Linked DNA regions of Rhodospirillum rubrum ATCC 11170. The protein of the gene in region 1 interacts with the protein of each later gene in a pairwise test. Links are inferred from orthologs where the notes say so. Each region holds a gene or a part of one and is shown on either strand. Other genes may lie near its edges.

What was found.
Region 2: the proteins of grxD (region 1) and RRU_RS01080 interact in binary tests that used the Escherichia coli proteins (3 or more experiments, as listed by UniProt). The link is inferred for Rhodospirillum rubrum ATCC 11170 from one-to-one orthologs.

Annotation. Positions count from the first base shown.
Region 1 is NC_007643.1:830,315-835,396, reverse strand. What follows is about bases 25-3,002. They hold grxD (Grx4 family monothiol glutaredoxin), read left to right. Parts: upstream 25-1,337; coding sequence 1,338-1,667; downstream 1,668-3,002. Other genes in these bases: modB (molybdate ABC transporter permease subunit), read left to right, coding at 2,708-3,002; modA (molybdate ABC transporter substrate-binding protein), read left to right, coding at 1,859-2,635; rarD (EamA family transporter RarD), read left to right, coding at 332-1,252; RRU_RS03690 (BolA family protein), read left to right, coding at 40-273. Also shown: more of modB, read left to right, coding at 3,003-3,400; modC (molybdenum ABC transporter ATP-binding protein), read left to right, coding at 3,404-4,516; rpsD (30S ribosomal protein S4), read right to left, coding at 4,673-5,082. UniProt on the Escherichia coli protein: Monothiol glutaredoxin involved in the biogenesis of iron-sulfur clusters.
Region 2 is NC_007643.1:249,423-259,172, reverse strand. Bases 3,812-6,643 are described here. They hold RRU_RS01080 (BolA family protein), read left to right. Parts: upstream 3,812-4,971; coding sequence 4,972-5,316; downstream 5,317-6,643. Other genes in these bases: RRU_RS01070 (VTT domain-containing protein), read left to right, coding at 6,114-6,643; RRU_RS01075 (hypothetical protein), read left to right, coding at 5,566-5,874; RRU_RS01085 (J domain-containing protein), read right to left, coding at 4,172-4,783; cobS (cobaltochelatase subunit CobS), read right to left, coding at 3,812-4,099. In the rest of the region: RRU_RS01100 (DEAD/DEAH box helicase), read right to left, coding at 1-1,139; RRU_RS01095 (cobaltochelatase CobT-related protein), read right to left, coding at 1,165-3,066; more of cobS, read right to left, coding at 3,110-3,811; more of RRU_RS01070, read left to right, coding at 6,644-8,525; RRU_RS01065 (endonuclease/exonuclease/phosphatase family protein), read left to right, coding at 8,522-9,316; RRU_RS01060 (restriction endonuclease), read right to left, coding at 9,496-9,750. UniProt on the Escherichia coli protein: Transcriptional regulator that plays an important role in general stress response. Has many effects on cell morphology, cell growth and cell division. Acts by regulating the transcription of many genes, including dacA (PBP-5), dacC (PBP-6), ampC and mreB.

The DNA.
Region 1 (5,082 bases):
CTTGTTTTTTTTCCCCTCCCCCCGCAAGGAGCGCAGAGCATGGCGATGGAAGCCGGTCAGATCAAAACCCTGATCCAGGACGCTTTCCCCGACGCGGAGGTCACGATCGAAGATCTTCGCGGCGACGGCGACCACTATGCGGCCCAGGTCATCTCGGCCGCCTTCACCGGCAAGACCCGGGTGCAGCAGCACCAGATGGTCTATGACGCCCTGAAGGGCAAAATGGGCGGCGACTTGCACGCCCTCGCCCTGCAGACCAAGCCCAAGGACTGATCCCGGGACATCCCGGCCCGGGGTCTTATGGCCCACAGCCTGACGGATGAACGCGCCCATGGCCTCCCCCTCCCTGTCGCCTTCGCCCGCCGGGTCTTCGGCGCGGGGGGTGGCGGCCGCCCTTGGCGCCTATGGCGTCTGGGGCATCTCGCCGCTGTTTTTCAAAGCCGTCTCGGAAGTTTCGGCCCTGGAGATCCTCAGCCACCGCGTTCTCTGGGCGATGGTGGTGATGGGTATTACCCTGGGGCTGCGCGGCGAGTTGGCCGCCAGCTTGCGTTTCCTGGCCAATCGTCGCGTCTTCTTGCTGATGCTGGCGGCGACGGTGGCGATTTCCATCAACTGGCTGACCTTCATCCATGCCGCGACCTCCGGCCATGCCATGCAGGGCTCGCTCGGCTATTACATCTTTCCCTTGGTCACCGTGGTTCTGGGACGGCTGGTGCTCGGCGAGGAGATGAGCCGCCGCCAGGGGCTGGCCGTCGCCCTCGCCGCCGCCGGCGTCGGCATCGCCCTGTGGCGCACCGGATCGCTGCCGTGGATTTCGCTGACCCTGGCCTCAACCTTTGCCCTCTATGGCCTGATCCGCAAAACCGTATCGGTGCCGCCGCTGGCCGGGCTTTTCATCGAAGCCCTGCTGCTGTCGCCGGTGTTGATCGGCCTCCTCGCCTGGATCGAGCTCAAGGGCGGCGGTCTGGCCTTTTTCGATGGTCCTTGGGGGCGCAGCCTGTGGCTGATGGCGCTTGGCCCGCTGACCGCCGTACCGCTGTTCTTCTTCACCTGGGCGGCGCGCCGGCTGCGCCTGTCGACGCTGGGCGTCATCCAGTACACCAATCCGACCATCCAGTTCGCTTTGGCCGCCCTGGTCTTCAAGGAACCGGTGACGACGACCGAGCTTCTGACCTTCGGCTTCATCTGGGCCGGCGTCGCCCTTTACCTCTGGCCGGTCCGCAAAGACCCGCCGGCGCAGGAATACCCCTAAAAGGATTGGAATTGACAGCCGCCCTCCGGCCATCCCATATCGCGCCCAGGTTCCCCCCTCCGATCCCCTTTGAAAGGACTGCCCGATGAGCGTTCAGGACCGCATCAAAAGCGAAGTCGACGGCACCCCCGTCGTCCTGTTCATGAAGGGAACCCCGGCGTTTCCCCAATGCGGCTTTTCCGCCGCCGTCGTTCAGGTGCTCAACCACTACGGCGTCGCCTTCAAGGGCATCAACGTCCTTGAGGACGACGAAATCCGTCAGGGCATCAAGGAATTCGCTAATTGGCCGACCCTGCCGCAGCTTTATGTGAAGGGCGAGTTCGTTGGCGGCTGCGACATCGTGCGCGAAATGGCCGCCGATGGCGAACTGGCCACCCTGTTTGAAAAAAGCGGCATCCCGACCACCGCCGCCTGATCACAACAGTCCATCCTGGCCAAGACTATCAAAGGGTCGTCCCCGGCGGGCGGCCCTTTTGTTTGAGCCGACCGCGCCACGACCGGGGCGCATTGACCCCTTCCCCCATATCTTGTATCCCATGACGCATAAGCACGGCTTTGCACAAGGGCTCGAAGAGCCTGTCATCTCGGGAAAAGGGGATCCCCTCCATGCATATCGGTTCCTTGCGCGGTCTTCTCGCGGCGGGTTCGCTCGCCCTCGTCCTGGCGGCCCCGGCGGCCCAGGCCGAAGAGCTTACCGTCTTCGCCGCCGCCTCGACCACCAATGCCCTGACCGACATCATCGCCCTGTTCAACGACACCGGCGCCGGTCCGGCCGTGGCCTCCTTCGCCTCGTCCTCGACCCTGGCCAAGCAGATCGAGCAAGGCGCGCCGGCCGGCGTTTTCCTGTCGGCCGACCAGAAGTGGATGGATTACCTTGATGAAAAGGGGCTGATCGCCAAGGACAGCCGCGCCGATCTGCTTGGCAACCGTCTGGCGCTGATCGCCCCGGCCAATTCAACGCTCAAGGTGGCCGAGGTCTCCTCCAAGACCGACTTCCCGGCCCTGCTCGGCGAGGGCCGGCTGGCCGTCGGCGATCCCGACCATGTGCCCGTGGGCATCTACACCAAAGAGGCCTTCACCAAGCTCGGCCTGTGGGACGGCGTGGCGAACAAGCTCGCCCCGGCCAATGACGTGCGCGGCGCCCTGACCTTCGTCGAACGGGGCGAAAGCCCGCTGGGCGTCGTCTATTCCACCGATTCCGCCGTCAGCGAGAAGGTCAAGACCCTGGCCCTGCTGCCCGAATCCTCGCATAAGCCGGTCACCTATCCGGTGGCGACGGTTAAGGCCAAGGACACCAAGACCGCCCGCGCCTTCGTTGACTTCCTCAAGGGCGCCAAGGCCAAGGCGGTTTTCGAGCGCTACGGCTTCCAAGTCAAACCCTGATCCTGCTACAAGGCCCAAGGCAGCGAAGGCCTTTCGCCGCCTTGGGCTTGTCGCGACGAGGTGGCCTTTTCCATGCCCTTGCTGACCCCCGCCGAAACCGACGCCCTGATGCTCAGCCTCAAGGTGTCCACCTGGGGCATCGCCGGCAGTCTGCCCCTGGGCATCGCCTTCGCTTGGCTGCTGGCGCGGCGGACGTTTCCCGGTAAGACCATCCTCGATGGCCTTATCCACCTACCTTTGGTGCTGCCGCCGGTGGTCATCGGCTATCTGTTGCTGGTCACCCTGGGACGCAACGGCGCGGTCGGCGCCCTGCTCTATGACTGGTTCGGCCTGACCCTGGCCTTCACCTGGCGCGGGGCGGCGGTGGCTTCGGCGGTGATCGCCTTTCCGCTGATGGTCCAGGCGATCCGCCTGTCGATCGAAGGCGTCGATCGCGGCCTGGAATCGGCGGCGCGCACCCTGGGCGCCGGCCCCTTGCGCACCTTCTTCACCGTGACCCTGCCGCTGGTCGCCCCGGGGATTCTGACCGGGGTGATCCTGGGCTTCGCGCGCTGCCTAGGGGAATTCGGCGCCACCATCACCTTCGTGTCCAATATCCCCGGCCAGACCCGCACCCTGCCGCTCGCCCTTTATACCCAGACCCAGATTCCCAACGGCGAGGTGGCGGCCGGGCGCCTGTGCCTGATCTCGATCACTGTCGCGATGATCGCCCTTCTCGCCTCGGAATTCCTGTCGCGGCGGGTCAACCGGATCATTCAAGGGTAGGTCATGCTTGATATCGATGTCCTTCGCCAGCAGGGCGCCCTGCGCCTGTCGATCGCCTTTCGCGCCGGCAAGGGGGTGACGGCGCTGTTTGGCCGTTCGGGCGCGGGCAAGACCTCGGTGATCAGCATGGTGGCCGGGCTGTCGCGTCCCGATGGCGGCCGCATCGTCGTTGACGACCGCGTGCTGTTTGACGGGGCCAAGGGCATCGATCTCGCCCCGGAAAAGCGCCGCGTCGGCTATGTCTTCCAGGAGGGGCGGCTGTTCCCCCACCTTACCGTGCGCCAGAATCTGGCCTTTGGCATGAACCGGGTGCCCGCCGCCGAACGCTATGTCGGCGAAGACGATGTGGTTGACTTGCTCGGCATCAGTGCCCTGCTCGACCGCCGGCCGGCCAAGCTGTCAGGGGGCGAGAAGCAGCGGGTGGCGATCGGCCGCGCCCTGCTGGCCAGCCCGCGCATCTTGCTGATGGACGAACCCTTGGCCTCGCTCGACGCCCAGCGCAAGGACGAGGTGCTGCCCTTCATCGCCCGCCTGCCCCGGCGGTTTTCCATCCCCATCCTCTACGTCAGCCACGCCATGGACGAGGTGCTGCGGCTGGCCGATACCCTGGTGCTGATCGCCGAGGGACAGGTGGCGGCCAGCGGACCGCTGGAAGAGGTTCTGGCCCGCCCCGACATCCCGGATTTCGCCGCCCAGCGCGATGCCGGGGCGGTGGTCGCCGCCAAGGTCGCCGGCCGCGACATCCCCTTTGGCGCCACCTTGCTCGATACCCCGGCCGGGCTGCTGCGCACCCGCCCCATTGACCTGCCGCTGGGCACCAAGGTGCGGGTGCGCATCGCCGCCGCCGATATCTCGCTGGCCCTGGAGCGGCCGCGCATGGTCTCGGTGCAAAACATCCTGGCCGCGACCATCCTGGCCATCGGCGAGCCCGAAGACGGCCGACTGTCCGTCGATCTGGACGCTGGGCCCCCCGGCGGCCCGCCCTGCCGGCTATGGGCCAGCATCACCGCCCGCGCCCGCCATGACCTGGGGCTGGTCCCCGGACTGCGGGTCCATGCCCTGATCAAGGCGATGTCGCTGCTGCGCGACGAACTGGTCGAGCATTCGCCGCATTAGGGTCTTAACAGCAAGCACATCGTCGCCGCCGCTCTCGGACACCACGCCCCAGCGTAAAGGCGGCCCGAGAAAAAGGGGCAAGATCATAGCAAAACGGCCCCACCCAAAAGGGTGGAGCCGTCGCATAAACCATGTGGAAAACCGGCGGAAGCCGACTTAGCGGGAGTAGAACTCGACCACCAGGTTCGGTTCCATCTGCACCGGATAGGGCACGTCTTCCAGCTTGGGAGCGCGCAGGAAGGTTCCCTTGGCGTGCGCCAGATCCATGGTGATGTATTCGGGAATGTCGCGCTCGTGGGACTGCAGGGCCTCGAGGATGAGGGGCATCTGCCGGGACTTTTCCTTGACCTCGATCACGTCGCCTTCCTGCACCCGGTAGGAGGCCACCGAAACGCGGCGACCGTTCACCAGGATATGGCCGTGGTTGATGATCTGACGGCTGGAGAACACGGTCGGCACGATCTTCATACGATAGACCACGGCGTCGAGGCGGGTCTCAAGGATGGAGATCAGGTTCTCGGAGGTGTCGCCACGACGGCTGGAGGCTTCCTCGTAGTACTTGCGGA
Region 2 (9,750 bases), 580 kb from region 1 along the record:
ACATAGGCCGGCGGCTCGATCGGCAGGGCGCGCAGATCCCAGGCCTCCGCCTCCGGGCTTTGCCCGCTTTCCCCATCCTCGGGGGCGGGGGAAGCGTCGTCCGGATCGGTCCGTGTCGGGGCCTCGACAGCCTCGCCGTCGAGAGCCCCGATCTCGGGGATAGCAGGCTGGGCGATATAGGGTTGGCCGATATCGGGCTGGGCAGTCTCGGGATCAGCGGCCTCGGGCGCCATCGCCTCGGGCTCGATCGCCGGTCTCTGCCAGCCCTCGCCATCCGAACGCCAGACCAGCTTGGCCCGGCGCGCCGCGCCCGGATAAAGCGTCGGACCATCGGGGCCGCCCCACCGGCAGCGGCCGCTGGCCACCATCGCCGCGAACAACTCGCTGCCGCTGATCTGGGGCAACAGCAGGGCGTTGCCGCCCCCGGGGGCGCGCAAGGCCGCCAGACGCGGCACCAGGGCCAAATCGCTGGGCCGCAGATAGGCCGGGCGGGCCGGCGAGCGCACCAGGGCGTCGGCCGACAGGATGCGGCGCTCAACGCTCGACATCTGGCCGTCCTTGAGCACGGCGATCGACCACAAGGTCACTTCGATCTCGGCGCTGACCCGCCCCCCGCCCCGGCTCTCGCTCCGGCCCTCGCCATTTTGCGGAACGCCGCCTTCCCCCTGGGGGCCGACCACATAGATCAAGCGGTGGCGGATCGCCGGCGGATAGGCCTCCGGATCGCCGACCTCCTCGAAGCCGGCGACGGCGGCGATCCATTCGGCGAGAGCGGGATCAAGGGTCGGTTCGCTGACCGCCGCCTGGGCCGGCCGCGCCCCGAAGGACCCATCCCAAGCCGGAACCACCGGTTCGGCCTCGCGGGCCAGGGTTAATAAAACGGCGGCGACATGCTTGCAGGCGAAGCCGACCGGGCAGGAGCAATAGCCAACGATCGACAGACCGCCCAGGCCGTTCTCAAGCGTAATCGTTTGCACATAGCGCCGCCCGGCCGAGCCGGCGACCTGACCGGAAATCTCGTCGTCGGCCACCCATTCGGCTTTAAGCACCCGCCCGTCTTTCAGGTACTCCTCGCCGCGCTGAAAATCCTTCGGCGCCAGCCGGGCCCGAATGAGATCGGCCGTCAGAAAACCCGGCATTGTCCGTCTCCGCGAAAAAAAAGGGTCAAAGGGCCAGCCGGTCGGCCTTGCGCCAACGGCGGTTCGGCGCGGAGGGCTCTTCGAACAATTCGAGAAGCTGGCGCATCATGGTGCCGCCCAGGTCCTCGGGATCATTGATGGTGACCGCCCGCTGATAATAGCGGGTGACATCGTGACCGATGCCGATGGCGACCAATTGGGCCGGCGAGCGATCCTGGATCAGGGCGATGACCTCGCGCAGATGCTTTTCCAGGTAATTGCCCGTATTGGCCGAAAGCGTGCTGTCGTCGACCGGGGCGCCATCGGAGATCACCATCAGGATACGCCGGGCTTCCGGCCGGCCGACCAACCGGCTATGGGCCCACAGCAAGGCCTCGCCATCGATATTTTCCTTGAGGATGCCTTCCTTGAGCATCAATCCCAAGGCCCGGCGGGCCCGCCGCCAGGGCACATCGGCTTCCTTATAGATGATATGGCGCAGATCGTTCAGCCGTCCGGGAAGCGGTGGCTTGCCCGCCGCCACCCAGTCCTCGCGGGCCTTGCCGCCCTTCCAGGCGCTGGTGGTGAAGCCCAGGATCTCGACCTTGACCCCGCAGCGCTCCAGGGTGCGCGCCAGGATATCGGCGCTGACGGCGGCCACCGAAATCGGCCTGCCGCGCATCGAGCCGGAGTTATCGATCAACAGGCTGACCACCGTATCGCGGAACTCCATCTCCTTTTCCTGCTTGTAGGACAAGGTATAGGTGGGGTTGGCGACCATGCGGGCCAGCCGGCTGACATCAAGCAAGCCTTCTTCCAGGTCGAATTCCCAGCTACGGGTCTGCTGGGCCATCAGTCGGCGCTGCAAGCGGTTGGCGATGCGCGTCACCACGCCTTGAAGCGGCGAAAGCTGCATATCAAGCTGGGCGCGCAGGCGGGTCAGTTCTTCGGGATCGCACAGATCCAGGGCGCCAACCACCTGATCATGGGTGCGGCTGAACACCTTGTAGCGGTCGACGTCGTCGTCCTCGTCGACCGAATTGCGCCGGCGCGACGGATCGCCCTCGCCAGCCGGATCCTCGCCGCCCTCGCCGGGCAGGGTCGCCTGCTGGGCGGAGCCCTCTTCCTCGCCCTCGCCGCTTTCCCCCTCGCCCGGCGCCATCTGCATGTCGCTTTCCGGACCGGGGCTTGAAATCCCCTCGGGCGGGCTGTCCTCGGCCCCTTCGCCAGCTTCGGGCTCGCTCTCGCCGCTGCGGGTTTCGTCATCGGAGCGGTCGGCCTGGGTCGGATCGAAATCCTCCAGGCCCATTTCATCGAGCAATTCGCGGGTCGAGCGGGCGAAGCGCTTCTGATCGCCCACTTCGGCGATCATCCGCTCCAGCGCCGCCTGGGCGGACTCGGGCAGCACCTGACGGGCCAGATCGAGCACATGACGGGTCACCGGCCCGGGCGCGACCTTGCCAAAGCGTTCCAGAGCCAACAGGCGCACCGCCTCGCCCAAGGGGATCTGACCGGGATCGGTGGCCTTGTCATAGCCTTCGCCGGCCAGCCGTTCTTCGACCGCCCCAGCGATATTGGCCGCCACCCCGGCCATCCGCCCCGCCCCCAGGGTTTCATAGCGCGCCTGTTCCAGGGCGGAAAACACCTCGCGGGCTTCGATCCCGGTCGGTTCCAGCCCGGCCTGGATGGTGATGTCGTGGTGGCGCAGTTTCAGGGCCAGACTGTCGGCGGTGCCGCGCAGCCGGGTGATCTGTCCGGGATCGAGCTTGCGCGGCGGCAGGGGCAGACGGGCCTGCCCGCCGATCAGCGCCGCCCCGCCCGGGGTATAAGACACCACCAGCCCCGGCCGCCCGGCCACGGCGCGCAGCGTCGCCGAGGTGACGTTTTTCAAGGCTTCCTGCGGCTCGTTCGCCCGGCCGCCGGCACCGGGCACCGGAATACGCGTCATCGCTTCGATCCGTCCCTGACCTGTCGCCGCCCCGCGCCGCGCCTCACAGGAAGGCGGTGCGGAAGGCCGCACTCTCGGGGAGCTCCTTACCAAAGCACCGCTGATAATACTCGGCGATGATCGGACGTTCGGTCTCGTCGCATTTGTTCAGGAAGGTCACGCGGAAGGCGAAGGCGTCATCGCCAAAGATGGTGGCGTTCTCGGCCCAGGTCAGCACGGTGCGCGGCGACATCACGGTCGAGATATCGCCGTTGATGAAGCCGCTGCGCGACAGATCGGCCACGCCGACCATGGCGTTGATCTTGGCCCGGCCTTCGGGGGTGTCGTATTCGGGACGCTTGGCCAGGGCGATCCCCACCTCCACGTCGTGCTCCAGGTAATTCAGCGTGGCGACGATGTTCCAGCGGTCCATCTGCCCCTGATTGATCTGCTGGGTGCCGTGATAAAGCCCGGTGGTATCGCCCAGGCCAACCGTATTGGCGGTGGCGAACAGACGGAAATAGGGGTGGGGGCGGATCACCTTGTTCTGATCGAGCAGGGTCAACCGGCCTTCGACCTCGAGCACCCGCTGGATGACGAACATCACATCGGCCCGCCCGGCGTCGTATTCGTCAAAGGTCAGGGCGATCGGCCGCTGCAGACACCAGGGGAGGATTCCCTCGCGGAATTCCGTAACCTGCAGCCCGTCGCGCAAAACGATGGCATCCTTGCCGACCAGATCGATGCGGCTGACGTGGCTGTCAAGATTGACGCGGATGCACGGCCAGTTGAGGCGCGAGGCGATCTGCTCGATATGGGTGGATTTGCCGGTGCCGTGATAGCCCTGGATCATCACCCGGCGATTGAAGGCGAACCCGGCGAGAACGGCCAAAGTGGTGTCGCGGTCGAAGCAATAGGCGTCGTCGCGATCGGGAACGTGCTCGGACACCTCGGTGAAGGCCGGCACGGTCAGATCGGACTCGATACCGAACACGTCCCGCACGGAAACCTGGGTGTCGGGTTTATCAACGGGATACTCAGCAGCGACGTCCATGGACTTCCTCGTTCTCAGGCAAACGGCTTGGTGATGAAAAAGCGGACCGCACAGGGGCGGCCGGGCAGAATGTCACGCGTTCAGGACGTTGACCAGCACGTGATAGGCTTCGTTGACTATCTTGAAACGCTCCTCGGAGTCCTTGTCCCCGCCGTTGGCGTCGGGGTGATAGCGTTTGACCAAGACCTTGTAGCGGCTTTTCAGTCCGTCCAGGGTCAGGGGTTCTTCAAGATCAAGCACCCGCATCGCCCGGGCGCGCGGCCCATCCTCGCGGTAGCGGGCGCCCTCGCGCGAGACCCGGGCGCGGGCGGCCTCGCCGTTTTGTTCCTCGAACAGGCCAAAGGGGTCGGCGAAAGGCGACTCCGTTCCGGGACGGGCGTTGACGGCGCGTTCGCCCAGCGGCCAAGTCGGGCGGTTCCACACCGTGGAATGGCGGATCTCCCGCTCGATCTCGGCCTCGCTCATGGCGCCATAATAATTCCATGTGCGATTATAGTCCTGCACGTGAACAAGACAGAACCAGTAATACTCGCGCAGGCCGCGATCCTTGGGGGCGCGGTAGAGCCCCTCGGCGCCACACCCCGCGTGATCACAACGGCGCGGCGCCAGCCCCGGGCCGTTCGCAAAGCCATCAAGGGGGGGGGACGGCGCGGTGCTTTTTGCGGCCGCCGCGTCCAATGCCATCGCTCTGTGTCATGACGGTGCCTACTATGGGGGCCCAACCGGCGCAAGGCAAGCCATCGACCGCCCTTGACAGGGAGCGCGCCCGCCCCCCAATCGACACCACACCCGGGTAACACCCCTCCCGGGTGACGGCCCGCCCCCCGGCCCCAACCGATCCCCGCCCCCGTCCGATCGCAAGGAAATCCGCCATGACCCTCGCCGCCCCGTCCTCCGCCACCCCGATCCGTGACCGCCTGGAAAGCAAGCTGCGGGCCGGTCTCGCCCCCGAAACCCTGATCATTCGCGATGACTCGCGCAAGCATGCCGGCCATGGCGATCGCCTCGCCGCCCTCGCCCCGGCCGATCAGGGCGGCCATGCGCCGATCGACGGCGCCGGCGAGACCCATTTCAGCCTCGACATCGTTTCGGCGCGCTTTTCCGGGATGTCGCGCTTGGAGCGCCAGCGTCTGGTCAACGCCTTGGTGGCCGAGGAACTGCGCGAGCGCGTGCATGCCCTGTCGCTGCGCTGCCGCAGTCCCGAAGAGCAGGCCTGACCGTCACCCGTTTTGCTGCGAGATGATCCAAGGGTTCCGCTTTGCTTCGCAATCCGCGAAACGTGCCGGCTCCGCAACGGCTGGTCTGCTTCAGGTGCTTTCTTGGCAAAATCCGGCAAGCCCTTGCCCTATGAGACCTTTCTGTCCGCCCGTAGTAATCGCGCCCCGACTGGTACGGTTCTTGCCATAAGGGAGTGAACCAAGGCCGTTCCCCGGCGAGCGGGGCGGAGAGCGCAAGGAACCCAATCGATGTCGGATAAATCCTCCCTGTCAGGTGCAGCCCGGGTTTTGGTGGTCAGCGAAGACGACAAGGTTCTTCGTCTGGCCGAAGCGGAATTATGCGATCGCTTTTCCGTTTTCACCGCCAATGAGGTTGCCGGCGCCCTGCGCCTGCTTGAAGAAGAAGGCCCCTTCGCCGCCGTTCTGACCGATCAGGCCAGCCGCGCCACCACCATCGACGGCATCTTGCCCGAACTGATCGGCCGTCATCCCGGCACGGCGCTGATGTTGCTCGACGCCACCTCGACCCGCGCCCCCCATGGCGTCACGGTTCACTAACGACCGCCTTGAAACGGAAGCCTTCACAAGGCAGACCGACTTCTGAAGGCCTCCGTTTTCGCCTCTGGCGTGGCGTGCGAAGAAGCCCCCCCGCGCTTTTCCGCCCGCCACGCCCGCCGTTCCCCTTGGCCGTGAGCCTTGGGCTTTCGGAACTCCGCCCCTCCCCGCACGTTTGGCCTTAAAGGGAGGGTGCGGCGTTCCGGCCGGCCTCCCGCCCGAAAGCCCAGGCGGAGACGGCCATGATCACCCCCCCCCTTGCTGCCAGCCCCCCCCGTACCGCCGAAGACCAAGAGCCCCCCCCCTTCCGCCTGCCCGGGGACGCGGTCTGGCGACGGGCCCATGCCGATCGCTGCGCCATTCTCATCGATGGCGAGGCGTATTTCTCGGCCCTGCGCCAAGCGGTGATCGCGGCGCGCCGCGAGGTGCTGATCATCGCCTGGGAACTGCATTCCAAGGTCGATTTGCTGCGCGATGTCGAAATCGACGACCAGGGTTTGGCCGCCGACGGCTGGCCCGTCGCCCTCCAGCCACTGCTGCTGGCCGCCCTGGAACGCAATCCCGATTTGCATATTCACATCGTGCTGTGGCGGGTGGCCGTGCTGTTCCTGCTTGAACGCGAGGTCCCCTTCGATCTGCCCAAGCTGTGGGCCTGTCATCCGCGCCTGCATTTCGTTGAGGACGGCGATCTGCCGGCCCTGGCCAGCCATCACCAGAAGATCGTCGCCATCGATGGCCGCTTGGCCTTCAGCGGCGGTCTCGACCTCACCACCTCGCGCTGGGACACATCGCGCCATCTCGCCCATGATCCGCGCCGGGTGAACCCGGACGGCGCCTTTGGCCGACCCTGGCACGATGTGCAGGTCATGGTCGATGGCGACGCCGCCCGCGCCCTGACCGAGATCGCCCGCCGCCGCTGGGAGCGGGCCACCGCCGAGCCCTTGCCCGCCCACGACATCCTCCCCGCGCCGGCCGAGGCCGTTTCCGATCCCTGGCCGGCCGCTATCGCGCCGGACTTCACCGATATCGCGGTGTCGATCGCCCGCACCGAACACGAATACGCCGGCCGCTCCGAGGTCCGCGAAGTCGAAGCCGGCTTTATCGCCACCTTGGAAAACGCCCGCGACTGGCTGTTCATCGAGCAGCAGTATCTGACCAGCGAGGCGGTCGGCGCCGTTCTCGAACGCCGCCTTGCCGAGGAGGACGGCCCGGAGGTCGTGATCATCCTGCCCCAAGGGTCGGATGGCCCGGCCCAGCAGGCGATCATGGACAAGGGCCGCGACGACATGCTCGACCGCCTGCGCGCGGCCGATCGCCATGGCCGTTTCGCCGCCTATTGGCCGATCGCCCGCGACAGCGACGAAGGACCGAACGGGGCGGAGAACGCCGAGGCCGCCGACCCCACCGATCCAACCGATCCGCCGGCCGAGCCCGAGGGCCGGGGCGTTTACGTTCATTGCAAGGTGATGATCGCCGACGGCACCAGCCTGCGCATCGGATCGGCCAATATGGCCAACCGCTCGATGGGCCTCGACACCGAATGCGACGTTATTTTGGAAGACGACGGCACCGCTGACTTCCACGCCAAGCTTTTTGCTTTGGCCTGTCGGCTGGCGGGCGATCTGCTCGGCCTTGATGCCCAGACGGTGGCGGCGCGGATCGAGGCCGAGGGCTCGTGGATCAAGGCGATCGAGGCCCTGCGCGACAAGCCCGGCAACACCTTGCTGCCCTTCACCCACCGCACCCCCACCTTGCTTGCCGACCTCGCCCCCGATCTTCGCCTGTGCGATCCCGACCGGCCGCTTGATCCCGACACGGCGGCGGCCATGCTGATCGCGCCGTCGATCGAAGAACTGCCGCCGGCCCCGCCGCCCGATCCTTCCGGCGGACGCAAGCGCCGCAAGGCGTGGCTGGCCCTGGCGGCGGTGGTGGCGGTGGGCGGCGCCCTGGGGCTGGCCTGGACCAATCCCGATCTGCTGAAATGGGCCGATCCCCATCGCCTGCTTGATGCCCTGGGATCGTGGACCAGCTCGCCCTTCGCGCCGTTGGTCGCCGTGCTTGGCATCGTCGCCCTGGGACTGGTCGGCTTTCCGGTGATGGTGATGATTCTCGGCACCGGCATGGCCTTTGATCCGTGGATCGCCCTGATCGTCAATCTTCTGGGGGTCGGCGCCAGCGCCTCGCTGTTGTTCCTGATCGGCCGCATGGCCGGCCGCGACGCCATCGAGCGCTTCGGCGGCCGGGCGATTCCGGCGCTCAGCCAGCGCTTGGCCAAACAGGGGGCGGCCACCGTGGCGGCGCTGCGCAATGTGCCGGTGATGCCCTTCACCCTGGTCAATCTGGTGTGCGGCGCCACCCATATCCGCTTTCGCGATTATCTGGTCGGCACCCTCCTGGGGATGGCTCCGGGCATCGCCGCCCTGTCGTTCCTGGGCGAGCGGGTCGCCGCCAGCTTGCGCGACCCCACCTGGGGCAGCTTGCTCGCCCTGGCCGGGGTCGGCATCACCACGGCGGTGCTCGCCCATGCCCTGCAGCGCTGGGCCGAAAAGCGCGAGAAGACCTCGGGCAAGCCGGCGGGAGAGACCGGGACGACCGCCGAGCCGGAGACCCGATCAGACGCGGCAGCCCGACCGGCCGCCCGCCCGGCGGAATGACGCTCCATCAGCCCAGTCCCCTGGTCCCGCACAGCACGTCAACGAGCGAGGGGTTCGCCGGTTCGATCGCCCTTCGCGTCGTCTGCTGGAACCTTCATGGCTGCGTCGGCACCGACCGCCGCCGCGATCCGTCGCGGGTGGCCAAGGCCCTGGCGGTGCTGTCGCCCGATGTCGTAGGCCTGCAAGAGGTCGATCTGCGCCGCCATCCCGGCGAGGCCGAGGATCCGCTGACGTTGATCGCCCGCGCCACCGGCATGCGCGCCGTCCATTCGCCAACGCTCAAACGCGACGGCGGCGCCTATGGCAACGCCATTCTCAGCCGCTGGCCGGTGGTCGCCGCCCTGCCGCTGGATCTATCCGTTCCCGGATGCGAACCGCGCCGGGCGATGGACGCCACCCTCGAGCATCCGGCCGGCCCGCTGCGGGTGATGGTCACCCACCTCGGCCTGGGCCGCAAGGAGCGGCGCTGGCAGGTCGGCCGGCTGGGCGAACGCCTGTCGCGACCGCTGGCCGGCGCCGACGGCCGCGACGCCCATCATCCGCTGATCCTGATGGGCGATTTCAACGAATGGCTGCCCTGGGGGCAAACGGCGGTGGCCGGCTTGAAGACGTGGTTCGACGCCGATTGCTCGCGCCGCACCTTCCCCAGCTGGCTGCCGATCCTGCGCCTCGACCGCCTGCTGGTGCGCCCCTCCCCCCGCCGCCTGACCCCCTGGCCAACCCTGCCCCAAGGCCAAGGCATCCGCCGCGCCTCCGACCACCTGCCCTTGGTCGTCGACCTGGAGTTTTAAGGGACGGCGGGCATGCGAAAAAGGCGCCCGGCTTTCGCGGACCGCCTTGAGGTTGTTCGGGTCTGGTTGCGGGCGCACAAAACTACCGATATCGGCATTCGCTTCAAGTCGCGGTTTAAAAGGACAAGTTCCGATAGCTTATTGGGCCAAGACTTGTTCAACGCCGCAGAACGATAACCTTAATCACAGAGATTGAAATGCACGGGCTCGCCGTTCCAAGCCCTGAATAAATCATGCCCGTTCCAGTACCTCACCTTTCCGTCGCTCACCGACCGCTTCGCGCGGAACACGTTATCCGCTGTCAGGCCCTCTAGGCATTTAGAGCCTATGTCAGGCACTTCAAAACCCTCCTGCCAGTAACCGGAGATCGTTCGCGAAGGAATCCCCATTAACAGGGCTGCGTACTTCGTTTCCTTTAGCACAACCGCGAACTG